One region of the Shewanella psychromarinicola genome, then DNA from elsewhere that is predicted to be linked to it. Evidence: predicted binding sites of a transcription regulator. Region 1 holds the regulator's gene; the other holds the start of a gene.
What was found. The regulator sigma-54, encoded in region 1, starts transcription at its own class of promoters, with help from an activator protein. The targets are predictions, from matches to a motif close to GTTGGCACGNNNNTNGNNT.
Positions count from the first base shown of each region.

Region 2: the regulator sigma-54 is predicted to act here: its motif matches at 1,437-1,455, upstream of flgF (flagellar basal-body rod protein FlgF).

Region 1 is NZ_CP034073.1:1,835,309-1,846,212, forward strand. Features, by position in the region: gene mgtE (magnesium transporter) at 347-1,711, opposite strand; gene EGC80_RS07930 (HPr family phosphocarrier protein) at 2,177-2,452, opposite strand; gene rapZ (RNase adapter RapZ) at 2,469-3,335, opposite strand; gene ptsN (PTS IIA-like nitrogen regulatory protein PtsN) at 3,332-3,775, opposite strand; gene hpf (ribosome hibernation promoting factor) at 3,778-4,065, opposite strand; gene EGC80_RS07950 (RNA polymerase factor sigma-54) at 4,091-5,575, opposite strand; gene lptB (LPS export ABC transporter ATP-binding protein) at 5,718-6,449, opposite strand; gene lptA (lipopolysaccharide transport periplasmic protein LptA) at 6,446-7,027, opposite strand; gene lptC (LPS export ABC transporter periplasmic protein LptC) at 7,014-7,574, opposite strand; gene kdsC (3-deoxy-manno-octulosonate-8-phosphatase KdsC) at 7,571-8,137, opposite strand; gene EGC80_RS22535 (KpsF/GutQ family sugar-phosphate isomerase) at 8,140-9,117, opposite strand; gene EGC80_RS22540 (calcium/sodium antiporter) at 9,163-10,125, opposite strand; gene EGC80_RS07980 (ATP-binding cassette domain-containing protein) at 10,326-10,904, shown strand, end outside.
Region 2 is NZ_CP034073.1:4,705,345-4,716,248, forward strand. Features, by position in the region: gene flgG (flagellar basal-body rod protein FlgG) at 1-632, opposite strand, end outside; gene flgF (flagellar basal-body rod protein FlgF) at 648-1,388, opposite strand; gene flgE (flagellar hook protein FlgE) at 1,663-3,036, opposite strand; gene flgD (flagellar hook assembly protein FlgD) at 3,097-3,882, opposite strand; gene flgC (flagellar basal body rod protein FlgC) at 3,906-4,322, opposite strand; gene flgB (flagellar basal body rod protein FlgB) at 4,325-4,723, opposite strand; gene EGC80_RS20455 (CheR family methyltransferase) at 4,860-5,693, opposite strand; gene EGC80_RS20460 (chemotaxis protein CheV) at 5,754-6,674, opposite strand; gene flgA (flagellar basal body P-ring formation chaperone FlgA) at 7,283-7,990, shown strand; gene flgM (flagellar biosynthesis anti-sigma factor FlgM) at 8,065-8,394, shown strand; gene EGC80_RS20475 (flagella synthesis protein FlgN) at 8,496-8,969, shown strand; gene EGC80_RS20480 (chalcone isomerase family protein) at 9,405-9,962, opposite strand; gene EGC80_RS20485 (DUF2947 domain-containing protein) at 10,112-10,591, opposite strand; gene EGC80_RS20490 (hypothetical protein) at 10,721-10,904, shown strand, end outside.

The DNA.
Region 1 (10,904 bases):
AATTGCACTAAATTGGTGAAAGATGCTATGGCGATTATTTATCGCTGAAGTGGTCGATGCTGCACAGTATGGATGACCAATATGGCAGCAAAAGGTCATCTTAATGACAAGATGAGCAAGGCGTTATAGTCGAATGAGTTATTCCGAGTGGATGGTTTAAAAAATCATACAAGGAGTGGGTTTGATGATATGGCTTTAATGGACGTCATCTTGGTAAGTGATCCGGGCGTGAAGACGCATGTTAAACAGGCTAGCGATGTATGGCGGGGGCAAAGTCGTCCGGGGAATTGCGCTAGAGTTTGCAATTTCACTGGACGACATGGTGTGCACCAATCAAATGAATGAGCTAGTGGATTAAGAACAATGTGGCTAGGCCTAAAAATGCAAATAAGCCAACCACATCTGTCACCGTGGTTAATACCATGCCACCGGCTAATGCTGGGTCAATATTTAACTTTTTTAACATTATTGGAATAGTGGCGCCAGCAAAGCCTGCAACCGTCATATTAATCAGCATAGCACAACCAATTAACCCTCCTAACGCGATGTCATCTTTCCACAGCCATACTGCAAAAAATACCAATATAGACCACATTAAGCCGTTTAATAATCCAATGCTGAGTTCTTTACCAATCAACCAACGTGAGTTACTTTGGCCAATATGCCCAAGTGCAATACCACGGATCACCAGTGCTAAGGTTTGATTACCGGCAACCCCGCCCATACTCGGAACTATGGTCATTAAAATCGCGATGGTGGCAAATTGCTCTAAGGTGCCTTCGAACATGTTACTGACAGACGAGGCAAGTAACGCAGCAAATAAGTTAATCGTTAACCACAGGGAGCGTCTTAGCGTACTTTTTAGCACTGGGCCAAAGGTATCCTCATCATCATCCATCCCTGCCATCCCCATCATTGAATGCTCGGCATCTTCGCGGATCACATCGATAATGTCATCGATGGTGATCCGGCCAAGCAATTTTGCTTGGCTGTCGACGACTGGGGCGGATAGCCAATCGAGTCGTTCAAATTTTTGGGCTACATCTTTATCAGACATCTCAACCGGAATACTTTCTAACTCTGTGTCCATAATGCTTCGGACGGTTACGCTTGGATCGCAGGTTAATAAATCGACTAATCTTACTCCGCCTAAAACATGATCTTGACGGTCAACAACATATAAGGTGTCGGTAGTATCGGGTAAGTTTCCCCGTTGACGTAAATAACGTAATACCACTTCGATATTGACATCGGGTCGTAAGGTGACGGTATCGGTGTTCATGATACTGCCTGCCGTATCATCAGGATAGCGCAGTGCTTGTTCTACTCTATCCCTGTCCTGGCTGCGCATTGACTTAAGTACTTTCTTGTAAACACCATCGGGTAAGCTGCGAAGAATATAGGCGAGATCATCTGTGTCCATACCTATTGTGGCCTGGGCGAGCTTTTCTGGTGTCATGCTGCTAATGAGTGAATCTTTAAGCTCTTCACCTAATTCGTCAAGAATTTCACCCGCATATTGTTGGTCAATGAGTTGCCATAACACTTGTCGATTTTTGGGCGGTGATGATTCGAGAATTAGGGCGACATCGTTAGGTGACATGGTGTGCAACATGTTACGAGCATGAACAAACAAACCACTGTCTAGCGCTTGAACGAGTTGATTGAGGCGTTGTTCGGTTATCTCATTATCTAGGTACTCTTTACCCATATATCTACTTCCTATTCATCATACTTATATCATAAAGTATGTAATCATTCTGGGCTGCTCAGGTTTTTCTGTTTAAGGCGTATTGGTGCAATAATCGTTGTCTGCTTGTAAGACAATGTAACGCCGAAATGGGATACTTGAGTCGTTTCCTCTGGACGAAATTATGCATGGTCTACGCTGCTATACATCATATTGACGGACGACTGCACGGATGCAGAGTCATACTGGATCCGTTGCTGAAAGCGGCGATATCTGTATTATGTTAAACGCTAAACTCCCGCAGAGTGAACTGATACTTAATCAGATGGGTATCAACTGCGTGAGATAAACCTAAGGGCTAATATTATCGAGGGACTGATGTCTACCGTTGAGCATCAATGTCGTGACAGTTTGGTTAGGCCACGTGTAATAAGAATAATAGTGGATTAAAAAGTGAGTGACTCGCGAATCGTACTCTTCACTGATTTAGCAAGATTCATCAAATTTAGCATTAATCAGATCACACACTGCATTTAATGCTACTTCGGCATCTGGACCCTTTGCGGTCACGGTGATCATTTTTCCTATTCCACTTTCAAGCATTAACAACCCAAGCACACTTGCGGCACTGGCGTTTTTTTCGCCCTGAGTTAAGGTGATGTTCGCGTCAAAATCGGCGGCTAATACCGCGAGTTTTGTTGCTGCACGGGCATGTAATCCTAATTTGTTGGAAATGGTAACTTGGCGTTCAAGTTTGATCATTCATGCAATCCTATGCTCACTTAGCGGTGAGTTCACTTATACTTAATTCTCTGTGGCGAGCATTAACAGTGTGTTTACTGCCTTGCCTAAATCGTTTTGCTAATTGGTCTGCAATATATACCGAACGATGCTGGCCACCCGTACAACCAATCGCGATAGTCAGGTAACTGCGATTGTTACGTTCTAGGTGTGGCATCCAGGTTTCAAATAGGTTTTCAATTTGCCAAATGAACTTGTTGACCAATGGCTGACGCCCTAAAAATTCTTGTACGGGTTCGTCTAATCCTGTCAATGGGCGCAATTCTATTTCCCAGTGTGGATTGGGCAAAAAGCGTACATCAAACATAAAATCCGCTTCAGTCGGCATGCCGTGCTTAAAGCCAAAAGACTCAAAGTTAATGACCAATTCTTTATCGACACTGCCTAGTAGTATTTGCCTAACTTGGTCGCTTAACTCGTAGATATTTAGCGCCGAAGTGTCAATGTAATGGTCAACAATTTTTGCGGTAGGCTCAAGTAAACGGCCTTCTAATTTGATCGCTTCTTGCAGTGAAATATGATTTTTAGATAACGGGTGCAATCGGCGTGTTTCGCTGTAGCGTTTAAGTAACACTTTATCATTGGAATTTAGAAAGAAGCTGATAATTTCAGTGTCATGTTCAAGTAGGGCTAATTGGTCTTGAAGCACTTTGCCTTGTTCAGCAATGTTGCGGACATCAACACTAATCGCAACTAAATCATTACTGCCCTTGAGCTGAGCGAGTAATGTGCCAATGAGGGGTAGAGGCAAATTATCGACACAATAATATCCTAGGTCTTCTAATACTCTTAAGGCAACGGATTTCCCTGAACCTGAACGTCCCGATACTATGACAAGTTTCATGCAGTTATAACCCGATAAAGTTCTGTTGCGTTGTGGCTTTTGCGAAGCTGTTTCAATATTTGCTTATCGCTGAGCTTTTTAGCCATACTCGATAACGTGCCTAAATGTTGTTGGCACTGGTCTGCAGGTACTAACAAAGCAAATAAAATATCCACGGGCTGCTTATCAATTGCATCAAAGGCAATGGCTTCTTCACATTTAACAAATATCGCGATGGGGTGATCGATGGTCGTTAATCGACCATGAGGTATCGCAATGCCATTTCCTATACCTGTGCTACCCATTTTTTCTCTCGCTAATAGGCTTTCAAAAACCTCTTGCGAAGACAGGGTTGGATACTGGGCAGCGACTAAATTGCTGATGAGTTCCAGTACTTTTTTCTTACTGCCCGGTGTGGCACAGGTAGTGCATTCCGGCTGCAGAATGGTACAAAGTTCCATCGTTAGTGTTTTGTATACTTCTCTTTGTGTTTAATTACCTGACGGTCGAGTTTATCGATCAGGGCGTCTATTGCAGCATACATATCAGTATTTTCTGACATAGCAAAAATCTCTGCGCCATTAACGTGGATTTTGGCTTCTGCTTTTTGTTGTAATTTGTCTACATGGAGTACAACGTGTACATTATGGATCTGATCGAAGTGTCGTTCAAGCTTTGAAAATTTACCATTAACATACTCACGTAAAGATTCAGTTATTTCGACATGACGTCCAGTCAGATTTATATCCATAGAAAATCCTCCACAACCTTGTAGGTTATAAACTCTTACGTTGGTTTGAGGGCGGGATTAGCATTGCTTCTCGGTATTTTGCAATCGTACGACGAGCAACGTTTATGCCTTGTTCTGCCAGAAGTTGAGCCATTTTACTGTCACTCAATGGTTTTTTCTGGTTTTCTGCGGCAACCAGCTTTTTGATAAAAGCACGAATTGCTGTTGATGAGCATTCCCCGCCATCGTCAGTGCTGACATGGCTAGAGAAGAAGTACTTTAGTTCAAATAGTCCACGTGGGGTGTGCATATATTTTTGTGTGGTGACTCGTGAAATTGTCGATTCATGCATTTCTACTGCTTCAGCAATATCATTTAGCACCATAGGTTTCATGGCTTCTTCACCGTATTCAAAGAAGCCTTGCTGAAATTGCACAATGCAATTTGCCACTTTGAGTAGAGTATCATTGCGGCTTTCGATACTTTTAATAAACCATTTAGCCTCTTGCAAATGGCCTCGAATAAATTGACTGTCAGACTGATTTTTACTGCTTCTAGCCATGGCGGCGTATTGCTGATTAACGCCAATTTTGGGCATATTGTCTGGGTTTAACTCTACAACCCAACGGCCATTTTTCTTTAGTACCGTGACATCGGGAATAACGAATTCGTCATCGGTGGCGGTGATCAATAAGCCTGGACGAGGATTGAGTGATTGGATTAGGGTGATGGCGTCACGTAACTCATTTTCTTTTAGCTTAGTTTTGCGCATCAATAATCTAAAATCACGCCCAGCAATTAAGGTTAAATAGTCTTTGATTAGCAAACGGGCATTATCGATATGGGGTGTGGTGTTAGAGAATTGCGCTAATTGGATCAATAAACATTCACTTAAATCACGTGCAGCAACACCAACGGGATCAAAGTGTTGAATTCGTTTTAATACAGCTTCAACTTCATCTAACTCAACATTTTCGTCACCCATGGCTTCGAGAATATCGTCGGTACTTTGGGTTAAATAACCGCGTTCATCCACGGCGTCGATGATCGCTGTGGCAATGGCAAGATCGGTCTCTGAAAAGGGAGTGAGATTTTTCTGCCATTCTAAATGTTCATACAGACCTTCGGTGGTTTCACCTTGAAACGGCATGTCATCATCGCGCATGCTAGCACTACCTGAACCTGACATCGGCGAGGCGGTGTACACTTCATCCCATGTAGTATCCATGGCTAAATCATCCATGGTTTCTTTGGTCATAGATTCTGCTGTGTCGACTGTTGAGGTGTCTTTTTCAATATTGACAATGCTGTTGTCACTGAAGTCTGTATCAGCTTGGTCGCGATTTTCTTTTACGGGGTCTTTTGCTTCAGAAAACTCATCTTCTATTTCAAGTAATGGATTTGAATCCAATGCTTGTTGGATTTCTTGCTGTAGCTCCAATGACGATAATTGCAGTAAGCGAATGGCTTGCTGCAATTGTGGGGTCATGGTTAAGTGTTGACCCATTTTAAGTTGGAGTGACGCTTTCATTTACCGCTTATCCCTAGATGATTTCCATAAAAGTGACAATTTATAAAACTGTAATGGATTGTCACGTACATCAATGATGTTTAACGCTGTTTAGATATCGTTCAATCAAATGAGTTAGATAGACTAAAGGCCCGTAAAGTAACTATAGCTTGAATTGTTCACCTAAGTACACCGCCCGAACTTGTTGATTGCTCAATACCTCATCAGGTGTGCCTTCGGCAATTAAATTACCTTGGCTGACGATATAAGCTCGCTCACAGACATCTAACGTTTCACGTACGTTATGGTCGGTAATTAATACTCCTAGACCTCGGCTTTTAAGTTGTTGAATGATTTTTTTTATGTCGATGACAGAAATCGGATCAACACCAGCAAAGGGCTCATCGAGTAGAATAAATTTTGGATTGGCGGCTAAAGCGCGCGCAATTTCAACACGACGACGTTCACCACCCGATAACGACATGCCTAGGCTGTCTCGAATATGGGTAATATGGAACTCTTCTAATAGATGCTCAAGCTGTTCAATACGTTGGTTTGTACTGAGTTCTTTGCGGGTTTGCAACACGGCCATAATGTTGTCATACACTGTGAGTTTACGGAAAATACTGGCTTCTTGTGGTAAGTAACCAATGCCTTTGCGAGCTCGCAGATGCATGGGATCGTCAGTGAGATCGTCATCATCAATTAAAATTCGACCCTTATCACTTTTCACTAGGCCGACAACCATATAAAAGGTGGTTGTTTTACCTGCACCATTGGGGCCTAAAAGCCCAACAATTTGGCCTGTTTTAACCGTTAAACTGACATCTTTAACAACTTGACGATCTTTATAGCTTTTAGCCAGATTTTCAGCGGTTAAGGTTATTTGGGTCATGGTTTGATCTGCTTTTTAACTGGGATTTCAGGGAGTTTTTGCTTTGGCGCAGACTCGTCTTGGAAATTCTCAGGTTGAATAATGGTGATAACCCGATCTTGCCCTGTGCCCGAACTTTCAGCAATAAGCTCTTGCGCATTGATGTTGTACTTAATTCGATTACCGGTCACTTGGCTACCCGATTGATTAAGTTTGGCATTACCTGTCAATGTTAGCGTGGTAGTCGCAAGGTCATAGGATATTTCGTCGGCACTGGCAGTACCAATTTGACCGTCATCTAATTCTTGTGAAAACGTCGCGGGTTTGCCAGTGGCGATAAGTTTCTTACTGGTGCTGTTTTCGGGGGTAAACGCCCGTAATTCATCAGCATTGATATTAATACTGCCTTGGACAATCTTAACCGGACCATTAAAAATGATTTGGTTATTTTTTATGTCAGCAAATTGGCTAACCGCAACAATTTTTAATTCTTGTTTCAGATCACCTTGTTTCGCCATAGCAGGCAAACTCAACAGGCAAAGTATGCTGCTCAATAACATAACATTGGCGCGAGTGTGGAGACGATTAATGTGGCTCATATGTTCCTTCTACCTGGCTCAGTAGCGATAATTGTTGCGAATTCAAGTCAGCATGTAGGCCTAAGCCTTTAATAATAAACCCTTTGCCTTTGATATACACCATCTCTTGTGAGGTGCCTATCATAGTGGTTAAGTCTACCGTCACCGCTTGGGTACTCAATGACTGCAGGGGTTCTTCTATATCAATGGCATCAATAATAACATTGTTTTCTAATATGACTTTGCTGGTGTTTTTATTCAATTGTCCTCGATCTGCACTTAATTGCCATTGTGCTTTACCATTTTCAGGGTAAATGAGGTATATCGGTTTGGTAAAGTGAGTGATGTCACTTGAAGCATAATGCTCCATGTGCTCGGCGCTGACTCGACTTTCGACAAAACCTTGTTGATTGAATTCCGTGGTGCGTAGGTTATCTGCAATAAAGTCAGGGCGCTCAATACCAGGTACTTTCACCGAGTCCATTTCACTGCGTTTTATTTGTGCTTGCCAGTACAACATAAAAGCAAGACCAAAAAAAGCCACAATACTTAGGGTGATCCGATTCATATACTCATTCCATGAGCACTGGCAAATTTATCTTGGCTTAAGAGTAATAAGTCAGTCAGTTCTCGCAAAGCTCCATGTCCGCCGTTTAAGGTCGTTGTCATGTGACAATGTCGTTTTACAAACGGATGACCATCGCCGACACACACGGAGAGACCTACGGCTTTCATTACGGGCAGATCAACCATGTCATCGCCAATGTAGGCTACTTGTTCGGCGCTTACATTATACAGCGACATAAGTTGCTCAAAAGGTTCAAATTTATTATCAATGCCTTGATAAATATGTTTGATTCCTAATCCGGTCATTCGGGTTTCGACAATTTTTGATTGACGACCTGTAATGACGGCAACATGAATATCGCTAGTGAGAACTGAGCGTATACCGTAGCCATCGCGAGTATGAAAGGCTTTGAGTTCTTCGCCAGCATTACTGAGATAAATACGTCCATCTGAAAAGACCCCATCGACATCACAGATTAACAGTTTAATTTTCTGAGCTCGCTGCCAAATATCATTACTGATAGGGCCGTAAAATCCTTGGTGACACGAGGTTGATTCTGACATGATTAAATGACTCCAGCTTTAACCATATCGAGCATGTTTAATGCCCCGATCGGTTGGTGTTTTTCATTGACGACAACCAGTCCGTTGATGTTTTTTTCATCCATGATTTGTAGCGCTTGTGCAGCTAAAATACCCGTGGGGCAGGTCACACAGTTTTTGGTCATCACCAGGGCTATCGAAGTGGTACGAAGGTTCACTTCGGCATCGATGACCCGGCGTAAATCACCATCAGTAAAAATACCCACTAGTTTGGCTTCATGGTTGACTACCGCCGTCATGCCAAGGCCTTTTTTAGATATTTCATAAAGCGCTTCAGTAATACAAATAGCATCACTGACGATAGGCAAATCATCGCCTTTATGCATGACATCGTCTACTTTTAGTAATAATTTTCGCCCCAATGAGCCACCAGGATGTGATAAGGCAAAGTCATCACGGGTAAACCCTTTTGCTTGCAACAATGCAATGGCTAATGCATCACCCATTGCTAGCGTAGCAGTGGTGCTAGACGTCGGCGCTAATCCTAACGGGCATGCTTCTTCTTGTACTTCAATGCATAAATGAATTTTAGATAAACGCGCCATGTTAGAGTCTGGTTTACCTGTTACGGCAATAACAGGCACGCCCATACGTTGAATCACAGGCATTAACGTGAGTATTTCGCTCGATTCACCTGAATTGGAAATCGCCAGTACAATATCGTTCTTAGCCAATGCGCCTAAATCACCATGACTGGCCTCACCAGGATGAACAAAAAATGCCGGCGTGCCGGTACTGGCAAACGTCGCGGATATTTTATTACCGATATGACCCGATTTGCCCATTCCCATGACAATCACTTTGCCTTTGCACTGCATAATGAGTTCACATGCTTGGCCAAACTCAACTGAGTCCACATATTGATATAAATTATCTAAAGCAGCTTTTTCAATATCAATGACTTTACGGCCCCATTGACGAAATTGAGTTTGATTTACCATACGGCTCTCTCTTTTAGCTTAAGACTTTACCTTTAATGCTCCAATCTAATGGGATTGAAATACAATAATTTGGTACGCAATAAAGGTGATTAATAATAGTGCGCCATGCCAACGAGTCAGTTGTTGCTTGGTGCCACTGGATAATACTAAAACGGCTAATGCAGTACTGGTGCCCAATACCATATAGAAGTCTCTTCCACTGGCAGAGGCATCTATTTCGCCAGGGGCAATTAACCCTGGTAGTGCCAGTACGGCAAGAATGTTAAATAAATTCGATCCAACGATATTACCAATAGCGAGATCGTGTTCTTTTTTTAATACGCCAGCAATACAGGCTGCTAATTCTGGTAGGCTTGTTCCCACTGCAATAATGGTTAATCCAATGACAAGATCTGACAAGCCATAAAACTTTGCAATACCCACAGCACCATCTACCATCCAACTCGCTGATAGCGGGAGGAATATAATACCGACGATTAGCCAAATGATAGCATGAAAGGTTGAGACATTTTTAGGGATATCAGATCCAAGTTCAGTATCTAAGCTGTCGGTTGTTCTATCATGAGTCGCTTGCCAAATGAAATATCCCATTAACACGAAAAGTACCACGATGAGCATGATACCTTCTGCTCGTGTTAGCACATTATCATGCAGGGTATAGCCAGCAAATACCGTGGCGGCTAGCATAATAGGTATTTCGCGTTTTAAGGTCTTTGAGGCTACGCTAATGGCGCCAAGTAAGGCGGTTAATCCTAATATTAAGGTGATGTTAGCAATGTTTGAGCCCAGTACGTTACCCACGGCGGTATCACGCATGCCATCCATTGAGGCCGTAGCTGCAACAAACATTTCAGGTGCAGAGCTACCCATCGCAACAATGGTCAATCCAATTAACATGGGAGGCAAGCCTAAATTTCGCGCAAATGCCGCCGCTCCGTAAACAAATCTATCCGCACTCCAAACTAAAACAGCAAGGCCAGCAACTAACATTAGAATATTAACTAGCATGTGATTCCGATAGTGATCATTAATTAACGAGCATTTTCGCTGGATTTTTATCAAATTGAAAGTCAAATTGAAAGCATTGCACAGTAATTGTACTCGAAATGATGTGTGGTGATATGGATATAGTTGTCGCTTAATCGACAATTACAGTACAATTTACACCTTAACTTAATGCAAGGAAGGCAGTTATCTCCTCAACGCCAATGTCTGATATGAGTAAATCAAATAATAATCCTTTGGTCGAAGTCAACCATATGGCCTTTAGCCATGGTTCGCGCGTGATTTTTAACGATATTTCTTTATCGATCCCCAAAGGCAAAGTAACGGCAATTATGGGACCTAGTGGTATTGGTAAAACCACCTTGTTAAAATTGATTGGGGGACAGTTAACCCCTAATACCGGACAAGTCTTGTTCGACGGTCACGATTTACATAAGCTTAAGCGCAAGGAACTTTTTGAATTGCGCAAGCGGATGAGTATGCTGTTTCAAAGCGGTGCATTATTTACCGACCTTAATGTATTCGATAACGTGGCATTTGCATTGAGAGAACATTCTGGATTACCAGAAGATATTATCCGCTCCATTGTATTGATGAAGCTGCAAGCGGTAGGTCTTCGTGGTGCAGCGTATATGATGCCTAACGAATTATCCGGTGGTATGCAGCGTCGAGCAGCATTGGCTAGGGCGATTGCACTAGAACCTGAAATGGTGATGTACGATGAGCCATTTGCGGGACAAGATCCAATTTCAATGGGGATGCTGGTAAAACTTATTCGTGAG
Region 2 (10,904 bases), 2.3 Mb from region 1:
CCGTCTTGGGATGCCGTACCTTGGATAGGCGTGCCACTGGCACCCGTTTCGGTATACAAGTTTTGTCCTAAGGGATCTAAACCTGACGGATTAATAAAATCGGTCATGGTTAACTGGCCAATCACCTGACTAGCAGCAGTACCTGGCGTTTGCACAGACACTTCACCCGATGCGGATACGGTAATACTGGAGGAATCATCGGGAATAGTGATCGGCGGCTGAACCACATAGCCTGAACCTGGGGTAACAATCTGACCGGTATCATCCAAGCTAAACTGACCATTACGGGTATAAGCAGCAGTACCATCTGGCATTTGCACTTCAAAAAAGCCTGAACCTTCAATCATTAAATCTAATGAGTTATCGGTGGTGAGCATGTTGCCTTGGGTAAACATTTTTTGGGTAGCAACCACCTTAGTACCAGCACCAATATTTAAGCCATTGGGTAACTTGCTGTTGTCTGAGCTAATGCCACCGGCTTGATTAACGGTTTGATAAAGTAGGTCTTCAAATACCGCACGGCTTTTCTTAAATCCGACAGTACTGGCGTTAGCCACGTTATTAGAAATAACCGCAATGTTGGTTTGCTGGGCATCTACACCTGTTTTACTTATCCATAACGCTGGATGCATAATAATTACTCCTAACTAGATTCTCATCAAAGAAGCTGACGCCTTATCAATTTCTTCAGCGTTCTTCATCATTTTGACTTGCATTTCATATCGACGTTGAATATCGATCATGGCGACCATTTCTTGCACTGAATTGACATTACTGCCTTCAACTGCGCCACTGACAACTTCAACCCCGGGGTCCTTTGGCGCATCGCCACCGGCAATAAGGCGGAACAAACCATCTTCGCCGCGCATCATGTTCTCGTTACCAGGATTAACTAATTTAATCCTCGCCACTTCTTCGACCACTTCGGCCGTCGCCCCTTGAGGCCTAACTGAAATAATACCGTTGGCCGAAATTTCTACTTTCTCAATTGGGATAGGCAACACAATAGGACCGGAATTGCCCATCACTGGACGATTGCTGCTATTTAACAGCAAACCGGTACTGTCAAATTTCAAACTGCCTGCACGGGTGTAAGCTTCTGAACCGTCAGCCGCTTGTACGGCAACCCAGCCATCGCCTTTAACTGCGATATCAAGGTCGCGACCAGTGGTTTGAATGGGACCGCCGTTAAAGTTACTGCCGGGGCTTTCCATCATCGCAAATACTCGCGTAGGCAAGCCTTCACCAAAGGCCTGCATTGAACGGGCTTGGACCATGTCTGCTTTAAATCCATCAGTATTGGCGTTGGCAAGATTGTTAGCACTTACTGCTAAGGCATTCATACCTTGCTTTGCGCCACTCATGGCAATATAAAGAAATTTGTCCATTTGTTGCTCCGTCAAACTTTCTGCAAAAACAATTTATATACACAGAATAAGCAAGCATCATGCCAATGAGTTTTAAGGCGGATTATGGAGATGTAATAGATTGAATAGATTGAATCAGTTAAGAATTAACATTAACGAATAACTCATGAGTGTCAAAAAAGCATCAAATAACACCAGGGGATAATAACGAGGACTAATAATGAGGACTAATAATGAAGGGGTAAAGGCAAGGTGTTGCCGTAAACGGCAACACCTATCATGGCGTGTGGTTAACTTAGCGGATCTGTAATATGGTTTGGTTTAAGGTATTGTTCACTTCAAGGGTACGCGAGTTAGCTTGGAAGTTACGCTGAGCCGAGATTAAATCCACCAGCTCGGTGGTTAACTCAACGTTTGACTGTTCAAGCGCAGAAGATTTTATATCACCAAAGGTACCACTATTGGCCTCTCCCGCTAATGCTGCACCTGATTCGATACTGGCTTTCCAAGACGTGTTACCCACTTGAGTGAGTCCTTGCTCATTGGCAAAACGCACTAATGCCACCCGTGATAATGGCACCGTTGAGCCATTACTGTAGCTTGCGGTCACTAAACCATCAGCGCCAATACCTACGTTAGTCAATCGGCCAACGGTAATACCATCTTGGGCTAATTTAGTCACTTCAAACGGAGAAGCATACTGGGTTGGATTATCAAACTTTATATTAAGAGTTTGAGTACCATCGGCCTCAGGGCCTAAAGTATTTGCACCCGCAGTGCCTAATGACTCAGTGGTAATCGAAGCGGGGTTGCTGCTTATATTCGCACCTACTGAGTTAAAGGTAAGCACTGCACCTGACCATGTTCCTACTCCATCCGGGTTAGTCGCTTCTGCCAATGCATTACCATCTTTGTTACCATCATCATCAGTATCTGTTTCATAACTGCCAGCAACAGTCGTGTCAACAGGCTTTCCATCAACCGCATAAAAGGCCACCCAATTACTTTCGCCAGTATATGACCCCTGCTCAGGCTTAATAAAGTAACTGGTCATAATATGTGACTCACCTAGCGAATCATAAATCGTCACCGAGGTGGAATTATTAAAGGTGTCAGAATCTTTAGGATTAAAGTTAGCTGGGTCTAATGCTGTCTCACCCACATTAAGATTCATCTGTATTTCAACTGTTGACGATTTTACTGGGCTGCCCGCTTTATCTGGGATCTCAATGGGTTTGGTGGTGGTTAAGCTCACCGACGTTGAATTACCATCTGCATCCACGGGAAAACCTTGTAAAAAGTTACCTGCTGAGTCAACCATGTAATTGCCTGAATCAACTTTAAATGCACCCGCGCGAGTAAATGATTGATCTTTAGTGCCTAATTCTGACGAGGTAACAAAGAAACCCCCACCACTTATCGCCATATCTAGCGAGTTACTGGTAAATTGCAAGCTACCTTGATGAAACTGTTGCGCAACTTGTGAGGTGGTGGCACCGCCGCCCACTGCGGTTTTACCGTTGGAAAAAATAGAATTAGCATACACGTCGGCAAACTCTGTTCGAGACTCTTTAAAGCCAATAGTATTCACGTTGGCGATGTTATTCGCGGTGGTATTTAAGTCTTTTTGCGCGGCAGCAATACCACTCAGTGCGATATTAAATGACATGTTTCACCTCTCACAATTAATTCATTTATGATGACAGCCAACTGTTTGTTGATGGCCGTATTATGTTTCAGATACTGCGAGTACGTCAGATAACTTAATTCCACCTACTCCACGCAAATTCAAAATAGCGCCTGTCGCCACAGTGCCCAATGACACACTGGTAACATGGGCATAAGTCGATACGGCTAAATCTTCCGACGTTCCGTCCACTTTACCGCTAGCCTTAATGGCGTAATTACCGGCTTCTGCGGGTTGGCCATCTGAATCTAAACCATCCCACGTCACATCAACATTGCCGCCTTTACTGCCATCAATATTAAAGCTCTTAATCAGCTGACCCGACTCATCTTCAATTCTGACCGAAATAGATTCGATGGTTGATGGCGTACTGATCACCCCTTTAATTTCCGAGTTTTCAGTAGAAATAGCCCCAGTATCAGAAGGAATAAGCACTTTACGGCCCACTAAACCAGAAGCTTGCAATGCTTGGCTAGAACTCATCACAGTATTGAGGTTAAGAATTTCATCATTAAGATTTGAAATACCATCGACTGTGGAAAATGATGCCATTTGGGCAATCATTTGATCATTATCAACCGGTTTAAAGGGATCTTGCATCGACAACTGTTGACTGAGTAAAGCAAAGAAATCATCTTGCTTTAACATCTGATCTTTTGCTTCAGGTATCGCACTTTCTTCAGGTAAGCGAATTCCGTCAAGAAAAGGATTACCTTTGGTCGTGGTGGTCGTATTTGCCTGCACAGAATTTTTGGTTGTAGCACTTGTGTTTGAAGCACTACTGGACTGTTGCGGTAAAGACTGACTGTAAGAGTTAACGAGGCTCATTGTTACCTCCTTGAATAATCATGCTATTTACCCATCCTTAACGTCTGTTGCAACATAGACTTAGTTGCATCAGCCACCTGAACGTTCATTTGATAAGAGCGTGATGCAGAAATCATATCGGCCATTTCTTCCATCACATTGACATTAGGTTTGTAAATAAAACCATCACCATCCGCCATTGGATGGTCTGGCGAGTATTCTTTTAATAATGGTTTGTTACTTTCGACAATGCCTTTAACGCTGACGCCAGGCGAACTGTCTTGCTGGCTATTGGCTTTTAGCATTTCGGCCTCAAAAACAGGATGACGTGCACGATAGGTTTTATCGACACTGCTTGACACCGAATCAGCATTGGCAATATTACTGGCGGTTGTATTCAAACGCACTGACTGCGCTGACATACCCGAACCAGACACATTGAAAATATTAAATAAACTCATGGTTAGTCACCTCTCAATGCTTTGCGCATGCCAGTAAATTTGCTCTCAAGAAAGCCTAATGACATTTGATATTCGAGCGAATTTTGCATAAATGCTGCTTGTTCTTTCTGGGTATCGACGGTATTACCATCGCCAGTATCGGCCTGATTTGGCATTCGATATTGAACATGTTGTTGACTTAACGCCGTTAAATCAAAATGTTTGTCTGTGGTTTGACTCATACTCAAGCCTTGTTGATGCGAGCTTGCCGATTTCATGGCGGCAGCAAAATTAACATCTTGAGCTTTATAATGAGGAGTATTGGCATTGGCGATATTACTTGAAATTACTTCTGCTCTTTGAGCTCGAATGCCCAAAGAATATTGGTGAACACCTAATGCATTATCGAAATTAATCGCCATAAAATTGCCTCCATCAGCTAACTGATAGTAATAAAGCAAGGGTTATGCCAACAATTTAATTTTTAAACGAATAAAAGACAAAAACAAACATGCCGACGAATGCCGGCATGATAAATAGCTTAACTTGTTATTTTATCTATATTTTCTTTTGGTAATAAATACCAGGATTACAGCGAACCATAGTAAACTCATCACTTAAGCCTGCTAGAGATTCTGACGCACCCAAGAATAAAATACCTTTGGGATTAAGTGCGGCAGCAAATTGCCGCAAAATTTTAGTCTTTGCCTCTGGCCCAAAATAAATCAATACATTACGGCAAAAAATAATATCGTACTTACCTAATAAGCTATAACTTTCAAGTAAATTATGTGCTCTAAAGTTAACTAAACGCTTAACATTATCTTTCACTGTCATGTTGCCCGACGGTAAAGCATCAAAAAACTGACGTTTACGCTCTTCAGACAAGCCACGAGCCAGCGCTAAACCATCATATTCAGCATTCTTACAGCGCTCTAACATTGATGGTGACAAGTCCGTTGCCTGAATCGTCGCGCCGCCCGGTAAAGCACCGGGTTTACGCTGTTGATATTCCAACACTGTCATCGACAAAGAGTAAGGTTCTTGCCCAGAAGAACATGCCGCAGACCATATTTTTAACGGTCTGCCAAGCTTACTGTATTCAGGCAATAGAGTATTATTAAGTAATTCAAACGGATAACGGTCTCGAAACCATAAGGTTTCATTGGTGGTCATTGCATCTATCACTTCAGCACGCAGCTGACGTTCTATCGGTTTCATCGACTTTTTAACCACCTCAGACAAAGAAGGTAAATTATGCTTCCCCATCAACGGCGCTAAACGACTGCGGACTAAATATTGTTTATTCTCACCTAACACAATACCGCTATGCTGCTCTAAAAACAGCCTAAATTGATTGTACTCTGCTTCAGCAAGTGATTTATCTGTCACATTAACTTCCTAATATGTGGCCAATGAGCTAAGCCTCTAATATTGTTCAATATTAGAGGCTTATAAACTCAAATGTTTGTTAACCGCTGAGGCTAATTCATCGGGGTTAAACTTAGCAATAAAATCGTTAGCACCTACTTTTTCTACCATTGCTTGGTTAAACACACCACTTAATGATGTGTGTAGAACTACTTTTATGTTCTTTAATTTTGGATCATCACGAATTTCAGCAGTTAAAGTATAACCGTCCATTTCTGGCATTTCGATATCTGAAATAATCAGCGGGATCTCAACTGAGACATCATCCATTTCAGCGGCAATATTTTTCAGCATGATCAACGCTTCTTTACCATCTTTAGCGGTATCGATTTGCAGATTTAACGACTCTAACGAACGAATAATTTGTTTGCGTGCCACCGTAGAATCATCAATAACCATAATATGATAATGCTGTTCTTTATCGATAGTTAACGTCTCACTGACTTCTTTACTGATAGAGGTCTTAACAGGTGAAATTTCATCAAGAATTTTTTCAACATCCAAAATTTCAACCAGCTCACCTTCAATCTCAGTCACAGCCGTTAAATATGAAGAACGTCCTGAACCTTGGGGCGGCGGCAAAATAGATTCCCAATTCATATTGATGATACGCTCAACAGAACTGACCAAAAAGCCTTGAACACTGCGGTTATATTCGGAAATGATAACAAAGCAATTTTCAGTTGATGTCAGTGGACGCCCACCGGTTGCTGCACTTAAATCGATAATAGAAATGGTTTCCCCACGAATATGCGCAACACCTTTAACATAGGGGTTTAGCTTAGGTAGCCTTGTCAGTGGAGGACATTGTAATACCTCTTTTACTTTAAATACGTTAATACCAAAGCGTTGACGACCGTTAAGCTTAAACAGTAACAGCTCTAATCTGTTTTGTCCGACAAGCTGGGTACGTTTATTTACTGATTCTAAAATGCTCGACATAACACAGCCTTGTAGTTAACTGTTACTCAAAAGGATAAAATTGTTGGTTAACATTATAGTGAACCTTGGTTTAATATAATACGCTTGCTAGCTATTTTAACCTCAACCTGGATAAGAGAGGGGATAAATCGTTAAAAATGGGTTTATTTCAAGTCTGCAATATCAAACATGCCATGTGTTTTGCTAATAAAGGTGCACTCACATGTTAACAATAGTGTTAGTCGCCGCGCCAATAGCGGGCCTATTGTGAGTCGATACAAGGTGAATAGCCGAACAAAGGGCCATTTGATAACCGTTACTGTCTCTAATTTACCCCCAATTTACCCCCAATTGAGGTTTTCATCAGACGAACATGACACATTCTGGGCAAACCATCAGCAGCCTAGCAAATACCTATCAAATTATTGAATTAAAAGTGGGCATGCAACTTGCTTTAACTTTTACTAAGTTAACACTTACAGTGAACTGACACTTTTTTGACGAAAGGGAAATGTTATTATCATGCCCTCACCTCATTTTTAGCTTATTGCGTATGCAGAGATTACTCGCATATTTTTCGTTCTCCAAAGTATAGGTGCATTCTGGCAACACAAGCTAGGATCTTCATTATGAAAGTATTTTTTTTATGTTTTTTGTGCTCAATGACGCTTTCTTTGCCAGCATTTGCTAGCGAAGAGATAGTAACACCTAAACTATCGGCCATTTATACGTTAGCTAAAGAGGTGGTCGCAAAAAAAATTGATGCCGACGCCAACGCTAAGGTGCAAATTACCCCACAAAATCTTGAAGGTCGTCTTAGTCCACCGCGCTGCTATCCACCGATTAATGCCGAACTCGCCAGTGAAAGAGCCATTAGTCGAAATAACATGGTAAAACTAAGTTGTATCAGCCCAGACTATGACTATCCATGGCAAATGTATCTCTCTGTTCGAGTTGAAATACAATACCCTGTCGTGGTGGCTAACCAGCTACTGTCTCCAGACCAAATTATTGCTCCACATCACTTAAACATCATGTATGTTGACCAATATAGTTTAAGAGGCCACTTTTTTTCTGATACCCACACATTAATCGGTTCGCGAGTGAAACGTCGCGTGGCAAAAGACTCACCTGTATTGAGTAATAACCTGTGTTTTGTGTGCAAAGGTGACTCGGTTTCCATCTACGCTAGAACCGCTAATGTTCAAATAAAAACCCTTGGTGAAGCACTGCGTGACGGCAATCTTGATGACGTCATCAGGGTGAAAAACAGTAACACGAGTAAACAATTTGATGCGGTGGTGGTTGGGGTTGGCGAAGTTGAAGTAAGAATGTAAACTAGGACTAAAGTTTTTTCCAACAGTGCCGATAATCTGTTTGAAGAACCTAATACATTACGCTGGAGCCTCCAATGGCAATTGACATTAAGCATAACACTGCGGCTAATACCCAAATGCGCACTGCACGTGACACGCAGTCTGCTAAGCAATCTAATACTGCTGTGGCTCAAAAATCCGCGGCACCGGTTAAAGCCGATTCCGTTAGCATCACCGCTCAAGCTCACCAGCTTCAGAGCGCGCAAGCAAAAATGGAAGCGACACCTGAAGTTGACCAAAAAAAGGTCGCAGAAATTAAGCTCGCTATCTCTGAAGGACGCTATAAAGTCGACCCAGAAAAGCTTGCTGCGAATATTGCCAGCTTTGAAGCAGAGCTAAGCAGTCTATCGTTTGACAAAGAGTAGCCGTTAAACGTTACTCTTTAATTTGTTTTAACGACACACAGATAATAGGTGCTAACTTGCATCATAGATAAGTGTCAGTTAACAAAACCAATGAGTAATTTATGACAGAGCTAAATGAAGAGCTAAATAAACAACCAAGCGAACAACCAAACGATGAGCTACGTGCACTGTTAGAGACCCAAAATCAGACCTTAGCACAGCTAAAACTGCTTATTGTTGAAGAAAAAGCCGCATTAACAAACCAAGATGCCGACAAACTACTGACGCTTTCCAAAGACAAAACCCAGTGCTTAATCAATATGAAAGCGACTGACGAAAAACTGGCTCAACACCCCCAGCACGCCCTGCTTACCACAGCTCCTGGACTGGTACAAAAAGTCGCCCAGGCCAAATCTATTCTCGCAGAATGCAAAGACATTAATAGCCAGAATGCCAGCTTAATTGAACACAATATCGCCAGCCTAAATCGATTTGCCCAAGCATTGCAAGCCAGCCGTAATGCATCAAGTTTAACCTACAATGACAAAGGCAAAACCTCCACCATTTCAACACTCGGTAATGATTTTACAGCCTAATAAAGCCTAGAGAGCAACAGCCTAGAGCGCTGCTAGGACGCTTCGCGGCTAGAGGCTATAAAATCTGAGCAACAGCCTAGAGCGCTTCGCTGCTAGGACGCTTCGCGGCTAGAGACTATAAAATCTGAGCCGCATCCGATAACAAGCGAATAAACGGAAAAAATAAAGCGGAAGGCATAGAGGCTATAAAGTCTTAACAGCGAAGCTGTTCTTAGCAGGACGTAGTCCGCCCTAGCAGCGAAGCGACCCTAGCTGGACGTAGTCCGCCCTAGCAGCGAAGCGACCCTAGCTGGACGTAGTCCGCCCTAGCAGCGAAGCGACCCTAGCAGGACGTAGTCCGCCCTAGCAGCGAAGCGATACTAGCAGGACGTAGTCCGCCCTAGCAGCGAAGCGATACTAGCAGGACGTAGTCCGCCCTAGAACCTAGCAGGTGAGTTACTGAGCTAGCATTGCCTGGCGTAAACTTTGTTGCGCAGACTCTTCACCTAACCAAATGTTAAGTAATACCTGACGAAAAGCCTCTCCAGCAATATCACCTTGAACTTGACCATTTTTAATGCTGCTCACGCCCTTGCCTTTTTGGGTCACAAAAGTAAATTGATCCCCGTCGACAACGTCGTAAGCAAATTGTTGAGTGAAATGTTCAATCTCTTTGGCAATAAAATGGGTGTCATTGTCGGTAGCAGTCTCAAAACCTTTCGTAATGCCGTCACGCATTCTCTCTGAGGTGGCCATCGAAGAAGTAATGGTTAATTGGATTACCGCTATAGGCTGAGCGAGCACATCTTCAAGCGTATAAACTTTGGTAGGTAAGTACAAACTGGCTACATAAATATCCATAAAAAATTTACTGCGCACGCCCGCACCATTTAATATTAATGGTTGCTCTGCAACATTCATTTGCTCAGCAACATCAACATCGGCAATCATTCTTGCTTGCACCAACAACGGCAGCGTCAACACTAAACAGCCAATTAAAGCTAATAACTTCATCTAAACTCTCTAAAAAAAAACAATATAAATAACCACTGTATAAACCATTACAACATGAACGACTGCAATATCAGCCATTCATCCCATTAATTTGCTCAATTATTAGCTCAATTATTAGCTTAAGTACGCTTAGATTAACGACTCATAAACTAACCACGAACGCCTAACTTATATTGGCCATTTTGTTGAAACATCAACGCTTGCTTGTGCTTTGGCGCCATTAAAATAGGACCATCATCAAAAAATAAAAAACTCTTCCAATTGCGCACGAACACACACCAGCGCGTTTCAATGATTTGGTACTTTTCATAGCAAAAATATACAACCGTATCATCAGGCCATTGAATATGTTTAGTAATCGCTTCAGGCATCGCAATATCATCAGAGTCCCACGCCGATTGCCAATGATCCGTTGCAGTCCAAGCATCTTGCTTTGCTGGCCAATCACCTTTCTCGAATAGTTCCGCACGGCTGCTTTTATTGCTTATCCACTTATCCCACACTTCCATGGCACTTTTATCGGTCAGTGGTTTAATCAAGGCCTTATCATCATCTGACACAGGCAAATCTTTATGGTTAAAAATCCACTTACGCTTATAAAGATCAAACGGAATATATGAATATGACAAACAATTGCTCCTAGCAACTAAAAATGAAACGCAATTATAGCGCTAAAGCGGATCAGACTGCGATAGCAACAGAGATAAATGATCTGCCAATTTACCAAAAAAAATTATCAAAAAAGATAATCAAAAAAAATGCCAATCGAAAAGATAATCAAAAAATTAATCAAGGATCATAGCCGCCATAACCAACACGTGGCGAAAGGTAAACGCGATGTATTTCCCAGTCGGCACAGCCAATCAGCTAACCTAATAGCAATAGCAAAAGGAATCGATAACGCGGATAAAGGCCGCGGTGGCATTGCATCACCAAACGCGC